DNA from 2 places in the Rhodovulum sp. MB263 genome. Region 1 is predicted to be linked to the other one. Evidence: riboswitches for the same ligand, from Rfam matches in the RefSeq annotation. Region 1 holds a riboswitch; the other holds the start of a gene.
What was found. A riboswitch is a leader RNA that binds a small molecule or an ion and turns the genes downstream of it on or off. The one in region 1 is predicted to bind thiamine pyrophosphate.
Positions count from the first base shown of each region.

Region 2: it holds a riboswitch for thiamine pyrophosphate, as region 1 does, so the genes downstream of both, thiB (thiamine ABC transporter substrate binding subunit) here and B5V46_RS10435 (NUDIX hydrolase) in region 1, are expected to answer to the same signal.

Region 1 covers NZ_CP020384.1:2,237,884-2,243,413, forward strand. Annotated here, with positions in the region: gene B5V46_RS10415 (gamma-glutamyl-gamma-aminobutyrate hydrolase family protein) at 1-19, shown strand, start outside; gene B5V46_RS10420 (cytochrome c) at 175-630, shown strand; gene B5V46_RS10425 (cytochrome b/b6 domain-containing protein) at 651-1,277, shown strand; gene B5V46_RS10430 (NAD(P)/FAD-dependent oxidoreductase) at 1,464-2,636, shown strand; TPP riboswitch at 3,688-3,816, shown strand; gene B5V46_RS10435 (NUDIX hydrolase) at 3,817-4,299, shown strand; gene thiD (bifunctional hydroxymethylpyrimidine kinase/phosphomethylpyrimidine kinase) at 4,296-5,117, shown strand; partial or broken gene B5V46_RS20860 (PhzF family phenazine biosynthesis protein) at 5,518-5,530, opposite strand, start outside.
Region 2 covers NZ_CP020384.1:3,758,704-3,764,233, reverse strand. Annotated here, with positions in the region: gene B5V46_RS17595 (cytochrome c1) at 1-254, shown strand, start outside; gene B5V46_RS17590 (ATP-binding cassette domain-containing protein) at 383-1,075, opposite strand; gene B5V46_RS17585 (ABC transporter permease subunit) at 1,062-2,636, opposite strand; gene thiB (thiamine ABC transporter substrate binding subunit) at 2,612-3,610, opposite strand; TPP riboswitch at 3,651-3,752, opposite strand; gene aroC (chorismate synthase) at 3,869-4,969, shown strand; gene B5V46_RS17570 (hypothetical protein) at 5,060-5,530, opposite strand, start outside.

The DNA of each region.
Region 1 (5,530 bases):
GGAAAAGACGACTCTTTAAGATATGTTCAGAAGAACGCAGCGCAACCCCCGATCGGGGCACAGGTCCTCTGTGAAAAATGCCATGGACTTGGCGACGGAAAACCGCGACCCCCACGTTACGGAAACACGCGCGAACCTGAGCCAAAACCTGCAAACCCAGGACGGAGACCTGTAATGCGTAAAGTTCTTCTGACCGCCGCTCTCGCCGCGCTGCCGCTGGCGGCTTCGGCTGCCGACGTGAAGGATGACGTCGTCGAGGCCCGCCAAGGCTACTATTCCCTGCTCGGCGCCAACATGGGCACCCTCGTGTCGATGGTCAAAGGCGAAACCGAGTATGACGGGGCCAAGGCGCAAACCGCGGCCGACAACCTTCTGACCCTCACCAAATACAATATCGGCCATCTTTACATGCCCGGAACCTCGTCCGAGGACATGCCCGGCAAGACCGCTGCCCTGCCCAAGATCTGGAGCGACATGGGCGGCGTGCAGGAAAAAGGCATGGCCTTCGTGAAGGCGGTCGAAAACCTGCAGGAGGTCGCCGGGCTCGACAAGGGCGAGCTGGCCAAGGGCATCCAGCAGGTCGGCGGCTCGTGCAAGGGCTGCCACGACAACTACCGCGCCAAGCACTGAGCAAAAGCGAGGATGGAGCGATGAAGGATACGCGCATCGAGGAGGCCGGCGGCGCCCGTCCGGGTGCCGAGACGCTGCAGACCGTTCCGATCTGGGACCCGTTCCTGCGCCTGTTCAAATGGGCGCTGACGATTTCGGTCGTGGCGGCCTGGGGGCTGGGCATGTTCGGGCCCGATGTCATGACCCTGCATTTCTGGTTCGGTTACACGGTGCTCGGCCTTCTGGCCTTCCGGCTGCTCTGGGGCCTCTGGGGCCCCGAGCATGCCCGGTTCGCAAACTTCGCCTATGGCCCGGTCGCGATCCTGAAATACGTCTTCGGGATGTTCAGCAGGAAGCCGTCCTACTGGCCCGGGCATAACCCACTTGGCGGGCTTTTCGTCTTCGTGCTGCTGGCGGTGCTGCTGCTTCAGGCAGGATCGGGCCTGTTCGTCGACCCCGACGATTACATCAATGTCGGGCCGCTGGCGAAATATGTGGGCTCCGAGACCACCCGCGCGGCGCTCAGCTTCCATGTCCAGCTTGGCTGGGTGGTGCTGGGGCTGGTCGGGCTGCATGTCGCGGCCATCCTCTTCTACAGCAAGTGGAAGGGCGAGAACCTCGTCAAGCCCATGATCACCGGCCGGAAAACCGTCCGCAAGAAACCCTGAACGCGCGCGGGCGCGACCTGGCCTGCTCAGGCCGCGCCCCGTTTCCCGCCAGAACCGCCGAAAGGCGCAGGCTCTGGCAGACGGCCGCTCCCCGGTGAGGAACCGCCAAGCTCCGAGCTCTCCCGAAACCTTCGGCAGATGCGATGGCCCCTTTTGCCGGGATGTCCGTCGGCGTAGAGGGCGTGCATGGATTATGATGCGATCGTGCTGGGCGCCGGAGCAGCCGGGCTGATGGCCGCGGCAACGGCCGGACAGGCCGGAGCGCGGGTGCTTGTACTCGACCATGCCGACAAGGCCGGGAAGAAGATCCTGATTTCCGGCGGCGGCCGCTGCAACTTCACCAATACCGGTGCCGAGGCGGCGTGCTTTCTGTCCGGGAACCCGCATTTCCCGAAATCCGCCCTCGCCCGCTATACCCAGTGGGATTTCCTCGCTTTGGTCGAACGCCATGGCATCGCCTGGCATGAAAAGACGCTGGGACAGCTGTTCTGCGACGGCTCCTCCCGGCAGATCCTGGCCATGTTGCTCGACGAATGCGCCCGGGGCGGGGTCGATATCCGGCTCGGGACGAAGATCGGCGAGATCGGCCATGGCGACGGACGCTACCGGGTGGCTGGCGCCAGCGCCGCGAACCTCGTCATCGCGACCGGCGGCCCCTCGATCCCGAAGATGGGCGCGACCGGCCTTGCCTACCAGATCGCCGAGCGCTTCGGGCTTGCCGTCGTGCCGCCGCGCCCCGCGCTGGTTCCGCTGACGCTGGGCCCGCACGACGCGGCCTTCCGGGCCATTGCCGGCCTGTCCTGCCCGGTGATCGCGCGGGTCGGGTCGGCCAGCTTCCGAGAAGCCGCGCTGTTCACCCATCGCGGGCTGTCGGGTCCCGCGATCCTGCAGGTCTCGTCCTACTGGACCCCCGGCGCAGCGGTCGAACTGACGCTGATCGAGAACGCCCTCGACATGCTGCGCGAGGCACGGCGGCAGATGCCGCGTGCCCGGCTGCGCGCCGCCCTGAGCGAGCAGCTTCCGAACCGTCTGGCCGAGCTTCTGGCCACTCAGATCGGCCTGGAGAAACAGCTTGCGAACTGTTCGGACGCCGATCTGGAGCGCGCGGCAGCCCCGCTTACCCGGCTGACATTCCACCCCACCGGCACCGAGGGCTATGCCAAGGCAGAGGTCACGGCGGGTGGGATCTCGACCGAAGCGCTGTCCTCGCGCACGATGGAAGCGAAGGCCGTGCCCGGCCTGCATGTGATCGGCGAGGCCGTCGATGTCACCGGCTGGCTTGGCGGCTACAATTTCCAATGGGCCTGGTCCTCGGGCCGGGCGGCGGGCATGGCGATTGCCGAGCGGCGCCGGAACTGACCGCGCCCCTTGCCGCGACACCGCCGCTCCCGCCCCCGGCGGTCATGACAGGCAGGCCGACCCGCAGACCGCCCCCGCCCTTTCCTCCCATGCCTTTCAGACACCTCTGGCCTGCAAAGGCGCCGGGGCAGAGCGCGGCGCGGCGCGGCGCCCGCGCATCACCGGCAGAACCGGGCGGTCGTCGCGACGGGAAAGCGCGCCGCAGCCATGTGGGACGAGGCCCGGAAGGTCAACGAGATCGGGCGGCACGCCCGGCACCGAGACGCATGTGACCAGGGCGAAGACACGGTATCTTTGTCGAACAGCCCCGTCAGCAGGGCCCTGCCGCGCGCGTCCAACCCCGGCCGGACCGACATCAGACATCCCGGCCCCACCCCGCCCCAGCCAAGGAGGCACCGCCGGATGCGCTCCTTCTGCCCGGACGCGCACGAGGGCGAGGCTCAACGTCCTGGAGATCGGCCCCCATCCATCCCGGCGGTGGCACCGGGGAATGACCGCGACGAGCACATGGAGCCCCCTGCCAGAAAAGGCAGGGCGATCACCGGCAACAGCGCGTCGAGACCGCGCTGCAGGATCGTCGGCACGCCGCGCGCTCGGCTGGAAAAGAACGCTCAGCAGCCTGATCGACGATACCGAGCCGACGCCCGCCTGCGGCCTCACGGTCGACAGGACCGATGAGATTTCCGTCTTGAGCGGAACCAGAGGCTCGACTTACGCCGCCATGGACCGCCTGATCGCATGGCGGCGAAACGAATTGCACGGAGGCTCGCCGGCCAGTCACAGGACAGCCCCATCGGTCGGCAGTGCCGGCAAAAACGGTTCCATCCCGCCCGGACACACCGACCGGCATCATGTTAACCCAAAACATTAATATTGGACTATATTAGCCTGATATTTAATATTTATAATTCACTGAACGCGATCCGTACCTGAGCAAGCGGGCCAGTTGCGCAGCCCTCTGTCGGCGAAGGCCCCGCCGAGAGAAAAGGCCCGGGAACGGCGCGCGCATCGCAACAGACGCGTTGAACTCGCCGCTTATCCTGATAGTCTCGCCGACACCTAGGGGAGCCCCGGCATGGGGCTGAGAGTCTGCAGGCACGGCCATGGCCCGGCGCAGCGCAGTGACCCTTCGAACCTGATCCGGATCATGCCGGCGAAGGGACAGGACAGGAACGCTCTCTTGCCCTTGCCGGCCGCAGCATATGAGGCGGCCTTGCCCTTCCCCAGCATCCCCGAACGCCCCATCCCCGCGGCCATCGCGGTGGTGATCCGCGCCAGGCAGGTCCTTCTGGTCCGCCGGGCCAATCCGCCCGATGCCGGCCGCTGGGGCTTTCCCGGCGGAAAAATCGACCGCGGCGAGACCGTGACGGAGGCGGCCCTGCGGGAGCTGGCCGAAGAGACCGGCATTCGTGCCGAACCGCTGCGCGTCCTCACCGCGCTGGATGCCTTCGATCGCGACGCCTCGGGCGCCCTGCGCAGCCATTTCATCCTGATCGCCCTCTTGTGCCGCTGGACGGCCGGCGAGCCTGTCGCGGGCGACGATGCGCTCGAGGCGCGCTGGGTCGACCTGGACACATTTGCCGATACCGAGCTTGCGCTGAGCCTCGATGTCGCCGAGGTCGCGGCGCAGGCCGCCATGTTGATGCAGGAGATGCAATCATGATCGCCAACATCCTAACAATCGCCGGCACCGATCCGTCCGGAGGCGCCGGCATCCAGGCAGACATCAAGACTTTCTCGGCACTTGGCGCCTATTCCTGCTCTGCCATCACCGCCGTCGTCGCGCAGAACACCCAGGGCGTGAGATCCTTCGTCGCGCTCGATCCGGGCTTCGTGGCCGAGCAGATCGACGCCGTGCTCGACGATGTGCGCATCGACGCGGTCAAGATCGGCATGATCGCGAATGCCGCGATCGCCGAAGCCGTGGCGGACCGGCTGAGCCATCACGCGGTCGGGAATATCGTGCTCGACCCGGTCATGGTGGCCAAGAGCGGTCACGCGCTGCTTGCGCCCGAGGCGGTCGCGGCGGTGCGCGAGCGGCTCCTGCCGCTGGCAAGGATCATGACCCCGAACCTGCCCGAGGCGGCGGTGCTGCTCGGACGCGAAGACGACTGGACGGCAGAGGCCATGCAGGCCGCCCTGCCCGACCTGTTGGCCATGGGGCCGGAATGGGTGCTGCTCAAGGGCGGCCATCTCGCAGACAGCGCCGAAAGCACTGACCTGCTGGCGGGCCCCGAGGGCATCACCCGCTTCGCCGCCCCACGCCTGGTCACGACGAATGACCATGGCACCGGCTGCACGCTGTCCTCGGCGATTGCCGCGCTCTTGCCCGGCCGCGACATGGTCGAGGCCGTGGGCACGGCCAAGACATATCTTCACGACGCGCTGGCAGCGAGCGAGGCCCTCGATGTCGGCCATGGCCACGGGCCGGTGCATCACTTCCACGCGCTCTGGTCCGATCACCGGCCCCCTGTCGTCTGACGCGGCCTTCAGGCGTTCCGCCGGGCGGGGAAGGCGCGGACGGGGCGCGGACGACCGGCTCCGGCGGTTCGGCTGTAGAGGCGCGGACCGGTCCGGGCCCGGCCCGACCAACCTCTACAGGCCGGGCGGGGTGATCGTGCGCGTCAGGAGCCTGCGATCCGACCCTCGCCGGGCGAACGGAACGTGTTTGCGCCTTGCCACAAGTGAACACCCCCGGTTGTAGGACGCCCGCCCTGCCCGCCCCGGTCACGCGCCGAAGCGCTCGGCCCCGGGAAGGGAGATCTTGGCCTTCATGAAGGTGACGGCAGGCCCCGCCTGCCATCACGCGGCTACCGGCCAGTTCGCAACCCAGCCATCCGCCACGCGCCGAGGCCTGACAGGCCGTCAGTCTGGTGCGGTCCAGCCGGTCCGCC
Region 2 (5,530 bases), 1.5 Mb from region 1:
TCTCGACCGGCTGGAGCGCGATGCCGCCGCAGCTGTTCGGCGACGATGTCGAGTATGCGGACGGCACCGAGGCGACCATGGAACAGGAAGCCAAGGACATCGCGGCCTTCCTGATGTGGACCGCCGAGCCCAAGCTGATGGCGCGGAAGGAAGCGGGCGTGATCTCTGTCCTGTTCCTGGGCGTGCTGACGGTTCTGCTCTACCTCACCAACAAGCGTCTCTGGGCCCCCTACAAGCCCAAGAAACGCGTCTGATCGCCGGATCTCCGGTTGACGGAAACGCGCCCTTCGGGGCGCGTTTTTCGTTTGCGCCCCGGCCCGGCGGAGCCGCCCGCATCCGGCCGGGGCGGGGGTATTTTCGCCAAGAAGAAGATGAGTGCCGCTCAGCCCAGATAGGCGCGGAGCGCTGGCGGCGGATCGGCCAGAAGCGTTCCTGTCGGCCGGGGCGGATGGGCCCGGCCCTCGGCCACCAGGACTGTCTCGTCGGCGATGGCGCGGGCATCGGCCGGGTCATGCGTCACGAACAGCAGGGTGGCCCCGGTCTCGCGGGCAAGCTCGGCCACCAGATCGAGCATCCCGGCCTTGAGCGCCGGGCCGAGCGCAGCGAAGGGTTCGTCGAGCAGCATCAGGGGCCGGCCGCGCAGCAGCATCCGCGCCAGCGCCACCCGTCCGCGTTGCCCGCCCGAGAGCGCGGCCGGTTTCCGGGCGCCGAGCCCGCCGAGCCCGACCCGGTCGAGCGCGGCCTCGACCGCGCGGTTCTGGGCCGGGCCAAGGCGCAGATCGGGCCGGAGGCCGAGCCCGACATTCTGGGCCGCGGTCAGGTGCGGAAAGAGGTTGTTGTCCTGAAACAGCACCGAAAGCGGTCTGTCGCCGGGGCCGAGCGGGCCGAGATCGCTGCCTTGCCAGAGCACCCGGCCGCGGTCGGGCGCGAGAAAGCCCGCGATGGTGTCGAGCAGTGTCGACTTGCCTGCGCCCGAGGGCCCGAGCAGGGCCACGATCCGGCCCGGCGCTATGGTCAGCTCTGCCGCGAGGGCGAAGCTGCCCTGCCGGATCGAGAGGTCTTCAAGGCTCAGCACGGGCGCGTCCTCCGCGGTCGAAGATCCAGAACAGCCCGAGGCTGAGCGCCAGCAGCAAAAGGGCGGCGGCGGCGGCGCTCTCCATCCGGTAGGCCGTCATCAGCCCGTAAAGCTGCAAGGGCAGGGTGGCATGGCCCGGGTCTGAAAACAGCGCGATCACCCCCAGATCGCCCATCGACAGCGCCGCCGCCAGTCCGAGCGTGAAGCCGATGGGCCGACGGAGGCGCGGCAGCAGCATCAGCCGGAGCCGCGCGCGCCCGGTCATGCCGAGGCTGTCGGCGAGGCGGCCATGGCCGCGTTCGGCCTCGGCCACGGCCGGCACCAGCGCACGCAGCGCGAAGGGCAGGCTCATCGCGGCATTGACGGTCGCGGTGACCGGCAGTGCCAGAAGCCTCGGATCGGCCAGCGGGAAGAGCAGGATGAACAGCCCGGTTCCCATCACCAGAGGCGAGGCGGCGATGGTGAGCGTTCCCGCCGCCTGGATCGTCCGGCCGGTGAGACCGCCGAGCCGGTCGATGGCGATGGCCATCGGCAGCGCCAGCGCCAGTGTCAGCGCGGCCGAGCCGAGCGCCACGGCCAGCGAGCGCAGTGCCGCGGCATAGACAGAGGCGGGCAGGCCGGGCAGGCCCGGCAGGCCGCGCAGCGCCACCATGGCAAGCGGCAGGATCAGGAACAGCGCGGCCAGCGCGAGGCAGGCCATGTCCTGCAGCCGCAGCCAGCGTCCGTCCGGCCCGATCTGCGGCACGGGTCTGTCGAGCCCCGGGCCGAAGGCGCCCGGCACCGCGATGGCGAAGGCAACAAGTGCGGCCGCGACCGAGATCCCGACCTGGATCAGCGCCAGCCAGGCGGCACGGCCCAGGTCGAATTCGAAGCGGAAGGCCTGATAGATCGCCAGCTCGACCGTGGTTGCGCGGGGGCCGCCGCCCAGCGTCAGGGCGACCGCGAAGCTGGTCAGGCAGATCAGGAAGACGACGAGGAATGTGCCGGGCAGGACTTCGCGCAGCATCGGACGCTCGAGATGACGAAAGCGGTCGGCGGGGCCGAAGCCGAGGGCGGCCGCCAGCCGGAACCGTTCGGCCGGGATCGCGAGCCAGCCCTGCAGGACCAGCCGCGTGGCAAGCGGCAGGTTGAAGAAGACATGAGCCAGCACGACGCCCCCGGGTCCGTAGATGTCGACGGGGCCCAGTCCGAGCGGCGCGAGCGCGGTCGACAGAAGGCCGCTGCGGCCGAAGACGGCCAGAAGTCCCATCACCGCGACGATGACCGGCAGGATGAAGGGCGCGCCCAGAAGGGTGATCAGCACGCCCCGGCCCGGAAAGCGGCGCCGGGCCAGCGCCCGGGCCACCGGTACCGCCAGCAGACTGCTGAGCGCGGCCGAGGCGAGCGCCTGGAGAAGCGTGAAGCGCACCGCCGCCAGATCGGCGGCGCCAAGCCCGGCCCCGCCCGGCTCGGCGCGCCAGGCCACGGCCAGGATGGTGCCGAGCGCGAGCGTCAGCGCCAGTGCGGCGGTGCCGATCCCGATCCCGGTTGCAGTGCCTAGCGGCTGAGCGCGTCGCGCCATTCGGCGAGGGCCTCGTTCCGGATCCGCGCGGCCTCGTCCGGGGGGAAGAGCAGCGCGGTATCGGGCTGGATCAGGGTCTCGAAGCCCGCCGGCAGCCCGGCTTCAGGCGTGGCTGCGGGATACATCCAGTTGGTGGTGGGGATCGCTGCCTGGAACGGCTCGCTCAGCATGAAGTCGAGGAATTGCCGCGCCAGCTCGGGTTGGTCGGACGAGGCCAGGATGCCGGCCACCTCGATCTGCAGGTAATGGCCCTCGTCGAAGCGCGCGGCGGCCTTGGTATCGTCATCTTCGGCGATCAGGTGATAGGCGGGCGAGGTGGTGTAGGACAGCGCCATGTCGGCCTCGCCGTCGATGAACAGGCCATAGGATTCTGTCCAGCCCTTGGTGACGGTCAGGATATGCGGCGCAAGCCCTTCCCAGATCCCGGGTGCGCGGTCGCCATAGGCGGCCTTGATCCAGAACAGGAGCCCCAGCCCCGGGGTCGAGCTGCGCGGGTCCTGGATCACGATCTTCAGATCCCCTGGCGCGGCGATCAGCGCCTCGAAGCTCGTCGGCGGCTCGGCCAGCCGGGTCCTGTCATAGACGAAGGCGAAATAGCTCCAGTCATAGGGCAGGAACAGCGGGTCGTCCCAGGCGACCGGCAGGTCGAGCCGGTCGGGGTCCTGGCTATGGGGCGCGAACAGCCCGGTTTCGGCGGCGGCTGCGGTGAGGTTGGTGTCGAGGCCCAGCACCAGATCGGCCCGGCTGCGCGTGCCTTCGAGCCGGAGCCGGGCCAGGAGCGCCGCGCCATCGCCTGCGGCCACGAAATTCAGCTCGCAGCCGCATGTCGCCTCGAAAGCGGCCTCGACGATCGGGCCGGGGCCCCATTCGGCCACGAAGCTTTCATAGGTGTAGATCGTCAGCACGGGCCGGTCTTCCGCGGATGCGGGCAGGGCGGCTGCGGCGAGAGCCGCTGCAATGAATGGGATACGCATGGTCCTCCTCCAAAGATGGGGGCGGACGGGCAAGGGTGGAAATCTGTCCAGGGGCCTTCCCTCCGCCGGTTCTAACCGGGTCAGGTTCAACGGGTTTGCGGGTTGCGCATCTCAGCCCCTGTGGGCACCCCGAGGTGAGCGCAACGCTAGCGCCCCGGTCCCGGCTTCGCAAGCCAAACCCCCAGCCAAACACCAAGCCAAACCCCTTGAGAGGCGGACCTCCGGCGGGTATGCCCATGGGCCAAAGGAGATCGCCCCATGAGCCTGAACACCTTCGGCCATCTGTTCCGCGTCACCACCTGGGGCGAAAGCCACGGACCCGCGCTTGGCGCGACGGTCGACGGCTGTCCGCCCGGCATCGCGGTCGATGTGGCGATGCTGCAGCACTGGCTCGACCGGCGGCGGCCCGGCCAGAGCCGCTTTACCACCCAGCGCCAGGAGCCCGATGCCGTCGAGATCCTGTCGGGCGTGTTCGAGGGACAAAGCACCGGCACGCCGATCCAGCTCATGATCCGCAATACCGACCAGCGCTCGAAGGATTACGGCGAGATTGCCCGGAGCTTCCGGCCCGGCCATGCCGACATCACCTACTGGCAGAAATACGGTATCCGCGACTATCGCGGCGGCGGCCGCTCCTCGGCGCGCGAGACCGCGGCCCGGGTCGCGGCGGGCGGCGTGGCGCGGGCCGCGCTGGCGGCGCTGGTGCCGAACCTGAAGATCACCGGCTACATGGTGCAGATCGGTCCCCATGCCATCGACCGCGCCCGCTTCGACACCGACGAGATCGAGCGCAATCCGTTCTGGGCGCCCGACAGGCTGGCGGCCTCGGAATGGGAAGGCTATATCGACGCGCTGCGCAAGGCCGGCAATTCGGTCGGCGCGGTGGTCGAGGTCGTGGCCTCGGGCGTGCCCGCGGGGCTCGGCGCACCGATCTATGGCAAGCTCGACACCGATCTGGCGGCCGCGATGATGAGCATCAATGCGGTGAAGGGCGTCGAGATCGGCGATGGCATGGCGGTGGCCGCGCTGAGCGGGGTCGAGAATGCCGACGAGATCACCATGGGCCCTGACGGGCCGGTCTATGCCTCGAACCATGCCGGCGGCGTTCTCGGGGGCATCTCGACCGGGCAGGACGTGGTGGTCCGTTTCGCGGTCAAGCCGACCTCGTCGATCCTGACACCCCGGCGGAGCGTCACTGTCGCGGGCGAGTCGACCGAGGTGGTGACCAAGGGGCGCCACGACCCCTGTGTCGGCATTCGGGCGGTGCCGGTGGGCGAGGCGATGATGGCCTGCGTCCTGCTCGATCATCTGCTGCTGCATCGCGGCCAGATCGGCGAAAGCCGGGGCCGGATCGGCTGACCTGATCGCGGCCTCGGGTGGCGGTTTCCTTTGCAACGGGCGCCCTCCGGGGCCGCCCGTTTTCTGTTCTCTCGCGTCGCAGGGCCCGGCCTAGCCGCGGCCGCGCCAGAAGAACTCGCGTCCGAAGGAATACAGCACGCCCGAGCTGAACAGCACGCAGAGCAAGCCGACGATCTCGAGCACGCCGCCGATCCAGGACAGCAGCGGCCATTCGGGCAGGAGGCGGCCGACGGCCACCATCACGAGGCCCGCCAGCCCGAGCAGGGCGAAATCGCGCGCCATCGCGGCAGGGCTTTTCCAGCCCAGCGTCTCCAGCATCGAGAGTTTCGAGGCGCCTTCCGTCTGTTCATCGGCGGGGTCGGGCTCGCGCAGCGCCGGAAGCTGGATCGGCTTGTCCGAAATCTCGGCCCCGGTCGAGGCCGCAGCCGCCATGCCGGGCTGCGGGCCGGGGGTGGGCTGTTCGGCAGGGCGGCCGCGGCGTGGCAGGGCGGGTAGCCAGCGCTTCATCTTCTCGGGATAGCGCATATAAAGGATGCAGGCCGCCGCGACGGCCACCAGAAC